Regions from separate parts of the Kitasatospora sp. NPDC022856 genome, predicted to be linked through region 2. Evidence: predicted binding sites of a transcription regulator. Region 2 holds the regulator's gene; the other holds the start of a gene.
The links. Region 2 encodes HspR, which represses chaperone genes until heat shock. Its sites were predicted from a motif close to TTGAGNNNNNNNNNCTCAA; they were not measured.

Region 1: a site for HspR is predicted at 2,556-2,574, ahead of lon (endopeptidase La). Genes of this name have one in related genera too.

Annotation. Positions count from the first base shown of each region.
Region 1 is NZ_JBVHHE010000003.1:226,258-234,142, reverse strand. Features, by position in the region: gene ACZ34W_RS05950 (GtrA family protein) at 1-27, opposite strand, end outside; gene lon (endopeptidase La) at 140-2,533, opposite strand; gene ACZ34W_RS05940 (rhomboid-like protein) at 2,697-3,482, opposite strand; gene ACZ34W_RS05935 (response regulator transcription factor) at 4,031-4,768, shown strand; gene ACZ34W_RS05930 (sensor histidine kinase) at 4,847-5,974, shown strand; gene ACZ34W_RS05925 (multifunctional oxoglutarate decarboxylase/oxoglutarate dehydrogenase thiamine pyrophosphate-binding subunit/dihydrolipoyllysine-residue succinyltransferase subunit) at 6,311-7,885, shown strand, end outside.
Region 2 is NZ_JBVHHE010000002.1:112,519-120,403, forward strand. Features, by position in the region: gene dnaK (molecular chaperone DnaK) at 1-1,707, shown strand, start outside; gene grpE (nucleotide exchange factor GrpE) at 1,704-2,324, shown strand; gene dnaJ (molecular chaperone DnaJ) at 2,490-3,638, shown strand; gene ACZ34W_RS03515 (heat shock protein transcriptional repressor HspR) at 3,646-4,152, shown strand; gene ACZ34W_RS03520 (helix-turn-helix domain-containing protein) at 4,365-5,354, shown strand; gene ACZ34W_RS03525 (hypothetical protein) at 5,428-5,607, opposite strand; gene ACZ34W_RS03530 (hypothetical protein) at 5,944-6,570, shown strand; gene ACZ34W_RS03535 (helix-turn-helix transcriptional regulator) at 6,578-7,564, opposite strand; gene ACZ34W_RS03540 (LuxR C-terminal-related transcriptional regulator) at 7,572-7,885, opposite strand, start outside.

The DNA of each region.
Region 1 (7,885 bases), on a different contig from region 2:
CAGGGCGCGCTGAGTGGGGGACGGCATCTTCGCAGTTTCGCACGGGGCCCGCCGACGCTCCCTCCGACGGAATCGGCGGGAAGGCGGCCCGGCGGGAGCAGCGCGCTCCGCCGGGCCGCCGCCCGTTCCCGTCCCGCCGTCAGGCGGCGACCAGCACCTCGGCCGGCTCCAGGGCCAGCTCCAGCACCTCCCGCACGTCCGCCACCGGGTGGACGGTGAGCCGCTCCAGCACCTCGGCCGGGACGTCGTCCAGGTCGGCCTCGTTGCGCTTGGGGATGATCACCGTGCCGACCCCGGCCCGGTCGGCGGCGAGCAGCTTCTGCTTCACCCCGCCGATCGGCAGCACCCGCCCGGTCAGCGACACCTCACCCGTCATCGCCACGTCCGTGCGCACCCGGCGGCCGGAGAGCAGCGACGCCAGGGCGGTGGTCATGGTGATGCCGGCGCTCGGCCCGTCCTTGGGGACGGCCCCGGCGGGGACGTGCAGGTGCACGCCGCGGTCGCGCAGCGAGGTGACCGGCAGCTCCAGCTCGGCGCCGCGCGAGCGCAGGTAGGAGAGCGCGATGTGCGCGGACTCCTTCATCACGTCGCCCAGCTGCCCGGTGAGGGTGAGCCCGGTGCCGCCCGTCTCGGCGTCCGCCAGCGAGGCCTCGATGTACAGGACGTCACCGCCGGCGCCCGTCACCGCCAGGCCGGTCGCCACACCCGGTACGGCGGTCCGCCGCTCGGCGGGCTCCTGGGCCGCCTCCGGGACGTGGTGCGGCCGGCCGATCAGCGCGCGCAGCTCGCCCGCGCCGATCGCGGCGGGCAGCTCGCGCTCGCCCAGCTCGGACTGCGCGGCGATCTTGCGCAGCACCCGGGCGATCGAGCGTTCGAGGGTGCGGACGCCGGCCTCGCGGGTGTACTCCCCGGCGAGCTTGCGCAGCGCCTCCTCCTCGACGGAGACCTCCTCGCTCGTCAGCCCGGCCTTCTCCAGCTGGCGCGGGAGCAGGTGGTCCCGGGCGATGACGACCTTCTCGTCCTCGGTGTAGCCGTCCAGCCGGACCAGCTCCATCCGGTCGAGCAGCGCCTCCGGGATGGCCTCCAGCACGTTGGCGGTGGCGAGGAAGACCACGTCCGAGAGGTCCAGCTCGACCTCCAGGTAGTGGTCCCGGAAGGTGTGGTTCTGCGCCGGGTCCAGCACCTCCAGCAGGGCGGCCGCCGGGTCCCCCCGGTAGTCGGAGCCGACCTTGTCGATCTCGTCGAGCAGGACGACCGGGTTCATCGAACCGGCCTCCTTGATGGCGCGCACCAGGCGGCCGGGCAGCGCGCCGACGTAGGTGCGCCGGTGGCCGCGGATCTCCGCCTCGTCCCGGACGCCGCCGAGCGCCACCCGGACGAAGGTGCGGCCCATCGCCCTGGCCACCGACTCGCCCAGCGAGGTCTTGCCGACGCCGGGCGGGCCGACCAGGGCCAGCACCGCACCGCCGCGGCGGCCGCCGACCAGGCCGAGCCCCTGGTCGGCCCGGCGCTTGCGGACGGCCAGGTACTCGACGATCCGGTCCTTGACGTCCCCGAGGCCGGAGTGGTCCGCGTCCAGCACGGCGCGGGCGCCGGCGATGTCGTAGGCGTCCTCGGTGCGCTCGTTCCAGGGCAGCTCCAGGACGGTGTCCAGCCAGGTGCGGATCCAGGAGCCCTCGGGCGACTGGTCGGACGCCCGCTCCAGCTTGTCGACCTCCTTCAGCGCGGCCTCGCGGACCTTCCCGGGCAGGTCGGCGGCCTCGACCCGGGCGCGGTAGTCGCCCTCCTCGTCGGCCGGGTCGCCGTTCAGCTCGGCCAGCTCCTTGCGGACGGCCTCCAGCTGGCGGCGGAGCAGGAACTCCTTCTGCTGCTTGGCCACGCCCTCCTCGACGTCCTTGCGGATGGTGTCGTTGACCTCCTCCTCGGCGAGGTGGTCGCGCAGCAGGGTGAGGGCGTACTCCAGGCGGGCCACCTGGTCGGCCTCCAGCAGCACCTTGAGCTTCTGCTCCGCGGTGACGAAGGACGCGTAGCCGATGTTGTCGGCCAGCTCGCCGACGCCCTCGATCTGGGCCACCCGGTCGACGATCTGCCAGGCGCCGCGCTTGCGCAGCCACTGGGTGGAGAGCGCCTTGTACTCCCGGACCAGCTCGGCGGCGCGGCCGGCCACCGGCGTGCCCTCCGAGGACTCCCGGAACGGCGTGGTCTCCACCCAGAGCGCGGCGCCGGGCCCGGTGGTGCCGACGCCGATCCGGACCCGGCGCACGGCGCGGACCAGCGCGGCCGGCTCCCCGTCGGCCAGCCGCCCGACCTGCTCGACGGTGGCGAGGGTGCCGACCGCCGCGTACGAGCCGTCCACCCGCGGCACCAGCAGCACCTGGGGCTTCCCGGCGCCGGCGGCCGCGGCCCGCGCGGCCTCGACCGCGGCACGCACCTCGGTGTCCTTGAGGTCCAGCGGGACGACCATGCCCGGGAGCACGACCTCGTCGTCGAGCGGCAGTACGGGCAGGGTGAGCGGAGTGGACGTCGATGCCATGATCTCTCCCCAGTCAGCGAAGTTGAGTTGACCTGACTAAGGTTTCGCGGCCATGGAATGTTCCCCCCGCCCTGTTCGCCGGGAGCGAACAAGAAGGGGTCCGGGAAGGGGTGTCAAAAACGCCTCATGGGGGCGCGCACCGCCCCCCGGGAGCACCCGGGAGTCACGCGCGGTCCAGCAGGGCGGTCGCCCCCTGGGCCTGCGCCGGGCCCGTGGCGCCGACGGCCGCCGCCTCCGGGCGCCGCCACCGGGGGCCGGGCCCGTTCCGCAGCCAGCGCCAGAGCACGACCCCGGTCAGCAGCGCCACCGGGTGGCCGACCCCGGTCACCAGGTCCCGGTCGCCGGCGATCTGCTCGGCGACCAGGACGGCGGCGCCGCCGAGCGCGAGCAGCCGCCCGCGCGGCGGCAGCAGCCCGGCCAGCGCACCGAGACTGACCAGCACGCCGTAGCTGACCCCGATGTCCAGGCAGTCCAGCGCGCGGGGCTCCATCCGGCCGGTCGCCACGGCGGTGATCACCACCGACTGGGAGAGCACCGTCGCCGTGACGTGCCCGATCCCGAAGACCGCCGCGGCCCGGACGGCGCCCACCCGGCGCTCCAGCGGCGCGACGGTGAAGGCGAAGGCCCAGAGGTAGGGCATCCAGATCGTCCCGGCCACCCAGAAGCCGCTGAACAGCAGGGCGCGCAGCGGGTGGTGGACCAGGTTGTGCCCGTCCGAGCTGGAGGCCTCCTGCAGCCGGAGCACGAGGCCCGGGTCGGCCAGCCCGGCGAAGGTGGTGGTGGCCACGACCACGGCGAGGTAGCCGAGCGCGAAGGGGTTGCGCCGGGGCGTCGGCACCCGGGCGAGCACCCAGGCGGCCAGGCCGGTCCGCAGGCCGAACCGGAGCATCCCGTACGGCGGCCCCGGACGCGGCCCGCCCACCACAGCGCTCCTCCGCAGCTCCGCCATGCCGCCTCCGCTCCAGACCCGCAGCCTCCGGCCCCCGTCCGGTGCTCAACGTACCGGCGCGCGCCGGAAATCCCGCCTGTGCGACTTGTCGTGACCACGGTACTTCGGGGTCCTGGGAGCCAGCTGGGAATACCCCGTGAACATCATGTGGCGCGCGACTCCACGATTGGTACAGACCTGCACTCCGTCTACGCACGAGTAGCGGCTCTGACCGGCGGCTTGTCGTCAACTGGAGTGCATACGTACCGTTACGCAGTGAAAAATCGGCGGGTAAGGTACTGGCCCGTGCCCACTTCCGAGTGGGTCCGACGGGCGGCCGGACGGCCGGCCCACGGGCCGGAAACATCCGGTCCACCTGCCGGGAAGCACCGGGTGTCCGTACGCTGCGAAGTGTGCGGGAGCGGTGGGCAGTCCACACCTGTCCTCCGACTCCGCAGGCGCTACGGGACGGCGGACCCGGCACAGTCCACGACGGAACAAGACTACGAGCGGAGCCTCGCCATCCCCACAGGTGGCCGGCCCGCAGCCCTGGGGGCGGTGGCGTGACCGTGACAGAAATTCAGCAGGACAACCAGAACAGCGGCGGCACGGTGAGCAGCCAGCGCAGAGTGCTGGTGGTGGAGGACGAGCCCACGATCGCCGAGTCGATCGCGGCCCGGCTGGGCGCGGAGGGCTTCAAGGTCGCCGTGGCCCACGACGGCCCGGGCGCGGTCGACGGGTTCCACACCTGGCAGCCCGACCTGGTCGTGCTCGACATCATGCTGCCCGGCTTCGACGGCCTTGAGGTGTGCCGCCGGATCCAGGCCCAACGCCCGGTACCGGTCCTGATGCTGACCGCGCGTGACGACGAGACGGACCTCCTGGTCGGCCTCGGCGTGGGCGCCGACGACTACATGACCAAGCCGTTCTCCATGCGGGAGCTGGCGGCCCGGGTCAACGTCCTGCTGCGCCGCGTCGAGCGTGCCCAGCAGGCGGCCCGCACACCGGCGCTCGGCTCGCTGCGCTTCGGCGAGTTGGAGATCGACCACGTGCAGCGCCGGGTCCGGCTGGCCTCGGGCGACGTCCACCTGACGCCGACCGAGTTCGACCTGCTCGCCTGCCTGGCCGCACAGCCGCGGGCGGTACTCACCCGCGAGCAACTGCTGGCCGAGGTCTGGGACTGGACGGACGCGTCCGGCACCCGCACCGTGGACAGCCACGTCAAGGCGCTGCGCCGGAAGATCGGCGCCAGCTGGATCCGCACCGTCCACGGGGTCGGCTACGCGCTGGAGGCCCCGCTCTCCTAGCGGCGCCTCGGGCACCGGGCCTCCGGGGGGCCCGTGTCCCGAACCGCCGCGCGGACCCGCGGGGATCACAGGGGACCAATGACCTTTCCACAGCAACGCAACGGCGACGCCGACGGCGCCCGGCCCACGCTGGCCGCCCGCGCCGCCCACCGGGTGTGGGCCGACATCCGGCCGCTCGACCCGGTCCGCTCGATCAAGGGCAAGCTCGCCCTCCTGGTGATCGTCTCGGTCTTCCTCGCCACCGGCATGGTCGTGGTGGCGATCCGCTCCGAGACGCAGATCCGGATCATCATGGTCTTCTCCATGATCGCTTCACTGCTCTTCATGCAGTTCCTCGCGCACGGGCTGACCGCCCCGCTGCGCGACATGACCGCCGCCGCCCGCGCGATGGCCTCCGGCGACTACAGCCGCCGGGTCGAGGTGAGCTCCCGGGACGAGATCGGCGAGCTGGCGGCCACCTTCAACCACATGGCGGCCGACCTGGAGGCCGCCGACCGGCACCGCCGGGAGCTGGTCGCCAACGTCTCGCACGAGCTGCGCACGCCCATCGCCGCGCTGCGCGCCGTGCTGGAGAACGTGGTGGACGGCGTGGTCCAGCCCAATCCCGCGACCCTGGGCGCCGCCCTGGAGCAGACCGAACGGCTCGGCCGGCTGGTCACCCACCTGCTCGACCTGTCCAAGATCGACGACGGCGTGGTGGACCTGGACGCGCGCCCCTTCGAGGTGCGCGAGTTCCTGGACGGCGTGCTGCGCGGGGTCACCGTGGACGGCGCGACGGCCGGCGGGGCCTTCTCCCGGCGCGGGGACGTCCGGCTGGCCCTGGAGGTCAGCCCGGCCGGCCTGACCGGCGTGGCGGACACCGAGCGGCTCCACCAGGTGGTCGCCAACCTGGTCGACAACGCCTGCAAGCACTCGCCGCCCGGCGGCACCGTGACGGTCCGGGCCCGGCCCGGCGGCGAGCCCGGCGCGCTGCTGCTGGAGGTCGAGGACGAGGGGCCGGGCATCCCGGCGGCCGACCGCACCCGGGTCTTCGAGCGGTTCAGCCGCAGCGGCACCGCCACCGCCCAGGGTCCCGGCTCCGACGGCGGCACCGGTCTGGGGCTGGCCATCGCCCGCTGGGCGGTGGACCTGCACGGCGGGCGGATCGAGGTGGCGGAGGCCTCCCCCGGCTGCCGGATCGAGGTCCGGCTGCCCGGCCCGCGGTAGCGCCCGCCCGGGGTCCGCTCGGCGGCCCCGGGCACCCGCCCGCGTCGATCGGACGTCGCCCGCATGTCACAGAAGCGACACAGACGTGGACGGACGATCCAGGTGGCTCCGGGCTATGATTTGTCCGGTTTCATCCATATATAGCGGCTGATCGGAAGCGATCGCTTCCCATCCGAGGCGGCTTTCTAACGCACATTTTCAGCCAACCTGCAGGTCAGGACTGTGATCTGGGCGACGCCTGAGCCCTGGGGACTGCGCGATCACTGGTCAGGGGCGTAGCCTTAATCCCCGCTGTCCAAACATCCCAAAAGGAAGCGGAAGAGGGCGGTTGCCGCCGTGTCGCCACAGTCCCAAGAAACCCCCAACAGCTCGGCAAGCTCCACTGGCTTCGGCCCCAATGAGTGGCTCGTCGACGAGATCTACCAGCAGTACCTCCAGGACCCGAACTCGGTCGACCGAGCCTGGTGGGACTTTTTCGCCGACTACAAGCCCGGTACCGAGGTGACCCCAGTGACCCAGGCCGCGACCCAGGTCGGCCCCACGCCGACCCCCGTTGCCGCCCCCGCGCCCGCCGCTGCTGCTCCGGCCGCGCCCGCCCCCGCCGCACCGGCCGCGCCAGCGCCCGCCGCCGCGGCCCCGGCGCCCGCGCCCCTCGCCGCAGCTCCTGCCGCGCCCCCGGCCCCGAAGGCCGCCGCTCCGGCGCCGGCCGCGCCCGCCGAGACCGGCCCCGAGCTGGTCCAGCTCCGCGGCCCCTCCAAGGCGGTGGCGACCAACATGGACGCCTCGCTGGAGGTGCCGACGGCGACCTCCGTGCGCGCCGTGCCGGCCAAGCTGTTGATCGACAACCGCATCGTCATCAACAACCACCTGCAGCGCGCCCGCGGTGGCAAGGTCTCCTTCACACACCTGATCGGTTACGCCCTGGTCCAGGCCATCAAGGCCTCGCCGGGCATGAACCACAGCTACCAGGTGAAGGACGGCAAGTCGTACCTGGTCAAGCCCGAGCACGTGAACCTGGGCCTGGCCATCGACCTGGTGAAGCCGAACGGCGACCGCCAGCTCGTGGTCGCGGCGATCAAGAAGGCCGAGACCCTCGACTTCTTCGGCTTCTGGCAGGCCTACGAGGACATCGTCCGCCGGGCCCGCGCCAACAAGCTGACCATGGACGACTTCACCGGCGTCACGGTCTCGCTGACCAACCCCGGCGGCATCGGCACCGTGCACTCCGTGCCGCGCCTGATGCAGAACCAGGGCACCATCGTCGGCGTCGGCGCCATGGAGTACCCGGCCGAGTTCCAGGGCTCCGCCCCGGAGACGCTGTCCCGGCTGGGCGTCTCCAAGATCATGACGCTGACCTCGACCTACGACCACCGCGTCATCCAGGGCGCGGCGTCCGGCGAGTTCCTGCGCGAGATCCACCGGCTGCTGCTGGGCGAGAACGGCTTCTACGACGAGATCTTCGAGTCGCTGCGGATCCCGTACGAGCCGGTCCGCTGGGCCACCGACGTGGCCACCACGCACGACGACGAGGTCAACAAGACCGCCCGCGTCATCGAGCTGATCCACTCCTACCGGGTCCGCGGCCACCTCATGGCCGACACCGACCCGCTGGAGTACAAGCAGCGCAAGCACCCCGACCTGGACGTCACCACGCACGGCCTCACCCTGTGGGACCTGGAGCGCGAGTTCGCGGTCGGCGGCTTCGGCGGCCAGCGGATGATGAAGCTGCGCGACATCCTCGGCCTGCTGCGCAACACGTACTGCCGCACGGTCGGCATCGAGTACATGCACATCCAGGACCCGACGCAGCGCAAGTGGCTGCAGGAGCGCCTGGAGAAGCCGTACACCAAGCCGGAGCGCGAGGAGCAGCTGCGCATCCTGCGCCGGCTGAACTCGGCCGAGGCCTTCGAG
Region 2 (7,885 bases):
AACGGCGAGGTGCTGGTCGGCGAGGTCGCCAAGCGCCAGGCGGTCACCAACGTCGACCGGACCATCCGCTCGGTCAAGCGCCACATGGGCACCGGGTGGAAGATCAACCTGGACGGCAAGGACTTCAACCCCCAGCAGATCAGCGCCTTCGTGCTGCAGAAGCTGAAGCGGGACGCCGAGGCCTACCTGGGCGAGACGGTCACCGACGCCGTCATCACCGTCCCGGCCTACTTCTCCGACTCGGAGCGCCAGGCGACCAAGGAGGCCGGTGAGATCGCGGGCCTCAACGTCCTGCGCATCGTCAACGAGCCCACCGCGGCCGCCCTGGCCTACGGCCTGGACAAGGACGACCAGACCATTCTGGTCTTCGACCTCGGCGGCGGCACCTTCGACGTGTCCCTGCTGGAGATCGGCGACGGGGTCGTCGAGGTGAAGGCCACCAACGGTGACAACCACCTCGGTGGTGACGACTGGGACCAGAAGGTCGTCGACCACCTGGTCAAGGTCTTCCAGGCCGGCCACGGCGTGGACCTGTCCAAGGACAAGATGGCCCTCCAGCGTCTGCGCGAGGCCGCCGAGAAGGCCAAGATCGAGCTGTCCTCGTCCTCCGAGACCTCGATCAACCTGCCCTACATCACGGCCTCCGCCGAGGGCCCGCTGCACCTGGACGAGAAGCTCACCCGCGCCCAGTTCCAGCAGCTCACCTCCGACCTGCTGGAGCGCTGCAAGGTCCCGTTCCACAACGTCATCAAGGACGCCGGCATCGCGCTGTCCGAGATCGACCACGTGGTCCTGGTCGGCGGCTCGACCCGGATGCCCGCCGTCGCCGAGCTCGTCCGCGAGCTGACCGGCGGCAAGGACGCCAACAAGGGCGTCAACCCGGACGAGGTCGTCGCGATCGGCGCCGCGCTCCAGGCCGGTGTCCTCAAGGGCGAGGTCAAGGACGTCCTGCTGCTCGACGTCACCCCGCTGTCCCTCGGCATCGAGACCAAGGGCGGCATCATGACCAAGCTGATCGAGCGCAACACCACGATCCCGACCAAGCGCTCGGAGATCTTCACCACGGCCGAGGACAACCAGCCGTCCGTGCAGATCCAGGTCTACCAGGGCGAGCGCGAGATCGCCGCGTACAACAAGAAGCTCGGCATGTTCGAGCTGACCGGTCTCCCGCCGGCCCCCCGCGGCCTGCCCCAGATCGAGGTCACCTTCGACATCGACGCCAACGGCATCATGCACGTCGGCGCCAAGGACCTCGGCACCGGCAAGGAGCAGAAGATGACCGTCACCGGCGGCTCCGCGCTGCCGAAGGACGACATCGAGCGCATGATGCGCGAGGCCGAGCAGTACGCGGAGGAGGACCACAAGCGCCGCGAGTCGGTCGAGACCCGCAACCAGGCCGAGCAGCTCGTCTACTCGACCGAGAAGTTCATCGCGGACAACGCGGAGAAGCTCCCGGCCGACGTCAAGACCGAGGTCGAGACCGCCATCGGCGAGCTCAAGGAGACCCTGAAGGGCGAGGACATCGCGGCCATCCGCGAGGCCTCCGAGAAGGTCTCCACCACCGCCCAGAAGCTCGGCCAGGCGCTCTACGCCAACGCCGACGCCGCCGGCGCCGCACCGGCCGGTGACGCCGCCGGCGCCAAGGACGACGACGTCGTCGACGCCGAGATCGTGGACGACGAGAAGCCCAAGGGCGGTGCGGCATGACGGAGAAGCCGCAGGGTGCTGAGCCCGGCGACGACTCCGCCGCCGAGGAGGCCGTGATCGAGGCCGCCGAGGAGGCCGCGGCAGCCGGTGACACCACCGGTGCCGCGGGCGACGCCGCCGCCAAGCAGCTCGCCGAGCGGACCGCCGACCTCCAGCGCCTTCAGGCCGAGTACCAGAACTACCGCAAGCGGGTCGAGCGGGACCGTCTGACGGTCCGCGAGATCGCGGTCTCCAACATCCTGGAGTCCCTGATCCCGGTGCTGGACGACATCGGCCGGGCCCGCGAGCACGGCGAGGTGACGGGCGGCTTCAAGTCCGTCGCCGAGTCGCTGGAGACGGTCGTGGCCAAGCTGGGCCTCCAGCAGTTCGGCAAGGAGGGCGAGCCCTTCGACCCGACCATGCACGAGGCGCTGATGCACAGCTACTCCTCGGACGTCACCGAGGACACCTGCGTCCAGATCCTCCAGCCCGGCTACCGGATCGGCGAGCGGATCATCCGCCCGGCGATGGTGGCGGTCGCGGAGCCCCAGCCGGGCACCCAGACCACCTCCGCGCCGGACGCCGAGTCGGCGAAGTCCGCGGAGTCGGACAAGGCTGACGGTGGCGCGGACAGCTGACACCCCGTGCGCTGCGGAGTCGTACGCCGGCCAGTACGGCGGCCGGCTCCGCAGCGCCGTATCCGTTGACCCGGTTCCCCGCGGCGGGGAGTCCGGTGGATCCGTGGCCGGCGGGCCCACCCGCGCCGGATCCCTACCTGTTGACTCCGGGAGGTGGCGGCAGCCATGAGCGAGCGAGTGGAGAAGGACTACTACAAGGTCCTCGGCCTGCCCAAGGACGCCTCCGCCACCGAGATCAAGAAGACGTACCGCAAGCTGGCGCGCGAGTTCCACCCCGATGCGAACACGGGCGACGCCAAGGCCGAAGAGCGCTTCAAGGACATCTCCGAGGCCTATGACGTCCTGTCGGACGAGAAGCGCCGCAAGGAGTACGACGAGGCACGCACGCTCTTCGCCAACGGCGGCTTCCGCTCCGGCGGGCCCGGCGGGGGCAGCTACAGCTTCGACTTCGGCGACCTCTTCAGCGGCAGCCAGGGCGGCGGCGCCGGCGGCGGCGGGATCGGCGACGTCTTCGGCGGCCTGTTCAACCGCGGCGGCCGGCAGGCCCAGCCGCGGCGCGGCGCGGACGTCGAGACCGAGGTGACGCTCTCCTTCGAGGAGGCGGTGGACGGCGCGACCGTCCCGCTGCGGATGACCAGCCAGGCCGCCTGCCGCACCTGCAGCGGCACCGGCGCCAAGGCCGGCACCACCCCGCGGGTCTGCCCGACCTGCGTCGGCGCCGGCACCGTCAGCCGGGGCCAGGGCGCCTTCGCGCTGTCCGAGCCGTGCCGGGACTGCCGCGGCCGCGGCATGATCGTCGACGACCCGTGCGCCGACTGCCACGGCAGCGGCCGGGCCAGTTCGGCCCGCACCATGCAGGTCCGGATCCCGGCCGGCGTCCAGGACGCCCAGCGCATCCGGCTGAAGGGCAAGGGCGCCCAGGGCGAGCGCGGCGGCCAGTCCGGCGACCTCTACGTCACCGTGCACGTCGACGCGCACCCGGTCTTCGGGCGCAAGGCCGACAACCTGACGGTGACCGTGCCGGTGACCTTCCCCGAAGCCGCTCTGGGCGGCACCATCGAGGTACCGACGCTCAACGGCCCCTCGGTGAAGCTCAGGCTGCCCCCGGGCAGCGCCAACGGCCTCACCTTGCGGGCCCGCGGCAAGGGCGCCACCCGCAAGGACGGCACCCGGGGCGACCTCCTGGTCACCGTGGAGGTCGTGGTGCCCCAGCACGTCACCGGCGACGCGCTGACGGCCCTGGAGCAGTACCGCGAGGCCACCGCCTCCGACGACCCGCGAGCCGCCCTCTTCAAGGCGGCGAAGGGAGCGTGACGACCAGATGACCCCCGACAGCGGCCCGATCGGGCCCGGCATCGGCGAAGGCCTGCCCGGCGGCGCCCCGCGTGCCCGCCGTGCGGCACCGCCGCCGCACTACGTCCTCACCGAGGACACCCCGGTCTACGTGATCTCGGTCGCCGCCGAGCTCTCCGGCCTGCACCCGCAGACCCTGCGCCAGTACGACCGGCTCGGCCTGGTCTGTCCCGACCGCACCGCGGGCCGCGGCCGCCGCTACTCCAGCCGCGACATCCAGCAGCTGCGCGAGGTGCAGCGGCTGTCCCAGGACGAGGGCATCAACCTCGCCGGCATCAAGCGGATCATCGAGCTGGAGAACCAGGTCACCGCACTGCAGTCGCGGATCACCGAGCTGGTCGACTCGCTCGAAGGCGCCGCCTCCGCGCTCCAGCAGCGCGAGGCCGCCGTCCACGCCTCCTACCGGCGGGATCTCGTCCCCTACCAGCCGCCGAGCCAGTCCAGCGCGCTGGTCGTCTGGCGCCCCAAGCGGTAACCCCGCCACCACGGCACCCGCCGCCGGCTCCCTCCTGATCGGGGGGTGCCGGCGGCTCGGTCGTCTGTGAGAGAGTGCTGGACCGGAGCGTGCCCCTGGCAGGCAGAGCTGTCGGTGGCAGTCCTTACCGGCCGTGACCGCGACCTAGGATGCCTGGTACAACCGACTTTAGAACGTTGACTACTTGTCCGGTCGACGACAGGGAGCCGAAGATGAGTGGGCGAGAGCAGCCCGGTTCCGCAGGTGGCGGATCGCGAATACTGTCTGCCGACGCCCGCTCGCTCTATCTCAGGACCGTCCACGGCAACGGCCGGCTGACAATCGGCGCCGGCCCGGGCGAGACCGCCGCGCTCCGCGAGCTCATGGACCTCGGTCTGCTCATTCCGGACAGTGACGAACCCGGCTCGCTCATCGCGGTCGACCCGGCCCAGCTCTCCTTCAGCCTGAGCTCCGCCTGGCAGCGCCAGGCCCTCGACCTGCTGGCCCGCGCGGTCGCCCTGCCGGCCGATCTCAGCGAATTGGCCGACGCCTTTCACAGCCCCGACCAGTCGGGCGGCCCCATCGAATACGTCCAGGGCAAAGCGCTCATCAATCAGCGTCTCCAGCAATGCATGGCCACCGGGATGACCGAGGGCCTCGCCATGCAGCCGGGCGGCCCCCGCCCGCCCGAGCTGCTCGCCGCGGGAATGGAACGGGACCTCAAGAGCCTGCAGCAGGGCGCTTCGATGCGCACGATCTACAACGCGAGCACCCGATACCACCAGCCCACCCGCGAATACGTGTCCCGGCTGGCGAAGGAGGGTTATCAGTTTCGCACCCTGGACGAGCCCTATGCCCGCCTCATCATTGTCGACCGGCGGCTCGCGGTAATTCCGGTGGGCGATGACGACCTGGCCGCTTTCATCCACGATCCGGCGGTCATCAAATATCTCGTGGAAGAGGTATTCGAGCGGAACTGGGGCCGGGCGCTGGAGTTCGACGGCGACACCACCGTCCCGCAGCAGGTGGTCTCCCGGCTGCGCCAGACGATCATCGACCTGCTTCTTTCCGGTACGAACCATCGGGTCATCGCCCGCAGACTCGGCATCAGCGAGCGCACGCTGGCGCGACATATCGCCGAGATGCGGGAGGACTACAACGTCGATTCCCTGTTCCAGCTGGGCTACGTCCTCGGCCGGGCCGCGCAGCACCGGCCGGAGTGAGGGCCCCGAACGGCGGCGGGCGCCCGCGCCTGGAGCCTTTCGGCACTCGAACGTCCGCTATGACAGGGAGCGGTCAGCCCCAGTTCATGTCATTGGCGACGAGGTAAACGGCGGCCTTGGCGCGGGAATCCCCGGCACCTGCGTCCACCTGCGGCTGCGTACCGTTTGACAGGACGCAGACACCGGCCAAAGCTCCGGCCGCGATGGCAATCGGAAGCACGACCTTGCGCACAAGCCTGGACATACGGGACACCAGCCCACTCCCTTTCCGAAAGTTGCTCTAGCCGAACTAATAGCACTGGAGTCCACATGATGCCGCACGCCGAGTTGTGGTGTCACCTCCCCGTTGTCCCCCGGCGGCGTCATCTCCCTGCCAGGCAGCCAGATGACAGGGCAGAAACCTGGACGCGAGCGTGACCACTGATAGACGATCAGTTCGCCCCCGATGGTCCAGCACCAGGTCAAAAACCTGTTGCTGTACGGTCAATTCTTCCTCACCACAGGGCACTGGATCCACCTGAAGCAGCAACTACTCTCAACGCCTGCCGGCACCGTCCCCCAATCCGGTCGGCCTTCCCCCGGAGTCGACATGACCGAGCCCTACCTGCGTCACCACGACAGCCAGGCCCCCGAGGGCCGGCGTGCACGTGTGTTCCTGGCCGCGCCGCTGATGCGGTTGACCGGCCCGGCGGACAGCGTGGTGACCCTGGCCAGCCGGACGCGGCTGACGACACTTCGCACCACGCTCCTGCGCAGCGGTGCCGCCGTGTACAGCGCCCACCACAGTGACGCCTGGACGATCGCCGGCCGGGCCCCCGAGCCCCGGGTGCCGTCGGACTTCCGGGCGCTGCAGTCCGCCGACCTGGTCTTCGCCTACGTCGGTGCGCCGCTCTCCGCCGGCGTGAGCCTGGAGCTGGGCTGGGCGTCGGCGCTGCGCAAGCCGATCGTCCTGCTGGTGGACGAGGCGATCACGCACAACCCGCTGATCGCCACCATCGAGCAGGTCGCCCCGGTGCTGCCGCTGGTCTTCGACGACACCTGGTCGCAGGAGGCCCTCCACCACACCGTGGAGACCGCCCTCGACTGGGCCGGCATGGCGCTCTCGCTGCGCGAGGGTTTCTGGACCGCCCCCGGCGACCAGTTCAGCATCCCGCGCCAGCAGCCCCCGGTGGTCGGTCCGACCGGCTACTGGCCGACCGGCGCGGCGACCGGCTGATCCCGGCTCACCCATCGGACTCCCCCGGCCGGGCTCCCCGCATCTGCCAGCCGAGCTGGAAGAGCGTCTCCGCGTCGTAGAGCTCGCGCAGGCGCGAGATGTGACCGGCCACCGTCCGCTCGCTCAGCCCCAGCCGGCCGGCGATCGTCCGCTGCGTCAGCCCCTGCGACAGCAGCCGGCCGATCTGGTCGTGCACCGCCGGCTCGGTGGCGCCGGCGGCCAGCGCCGACCAGTTCACCCCCTCCGCCTGGCGCCACTGCTGCTCGAACACGTCCACCAGGAAGGCGACCGTCGCGGAGTCCTCCACCAGGGCCGCGCTGGTGTTGTCCGGCGCGGCCGGGATCAGCGCCACCCTGCGGTCGAAGATCAGCACCCGCCTGAACGGCGCGGCCAGGGTGCGGATCGGGCTGCCGAGCCGGGCCGACGCCGCCGCGTACTCGACCGTCGGCGCGTCGAGGCGGGCGCTCGCCTCGTAGATCGTGCGCATGGTGCCGCCGCGGGCGAGGTAGCGGCGGGTGTGCTCCAGCGCGTCCCGCATGTGGGCGGCCGGCCGGGCTCCGCCGGGCTGGGCCGCCCAGGCCTCGCGGTGGTGCTCGTCGGCGAGCTGTGAGATCAGGTGGCGGATCTGCCCCATGCCGGTGATCCGCCGGGCGCCGCCGGTGCGGTCCTCCCGGCCGGGCGCGGCGTCGTAGGCCTTCGTCAGGTCGTCGATCAGCTCCGGGACGAGCGCCGCCCGGGCCAGCAGGCGCGCCCCCTCCTCGCGCAGCCCGGCCCCGATCCGCTCGCCGACGGCACGCGGGTTCACCACGCTGTACACGCCGTCCGCGTAGCGCGGTGTGAGCAGCCCGACGTCGGTCAGCTGCCGGACCGACCGGGCGTCCTGGGCGCTCACCTCGGCGATCGGCAGCCGGCCGCCCTCGCGCAGGATGGTCCGGTACAGCTCGCGGGCGTCGGCGTCCGGCAGCGGGGCCTCGGTCATCGCGGCGTCAGTCATCGCGGCGTCAGTCATCGCGGCCGCCCCGCATCAGCCAGCCGAGCTGGAACAGGGTCTGCGCGCCGTGGCGCTCGCGCAGCCGGGAGATGTGCGCGGCCACGGTGCGCTCGCTGAGGCCCAGCCGGGTGGCGACGGTGCGCTGGGTGAGGCCCTTGGCGAGCAGCCGGCCGACCCGGTCGGGGGCCTCCTGCGCGACGCCCCGGGCGAGGGTGCCGGCCCAGTCGGTGGGGTCGGCCCGGGCCCAGTCGCGTTCGAAGGCGCCGACCAGGAAGGCGATCGCGGCCGGGTCGGAGATGAAGGCGGCGGTGCTGTGGTCCTCGT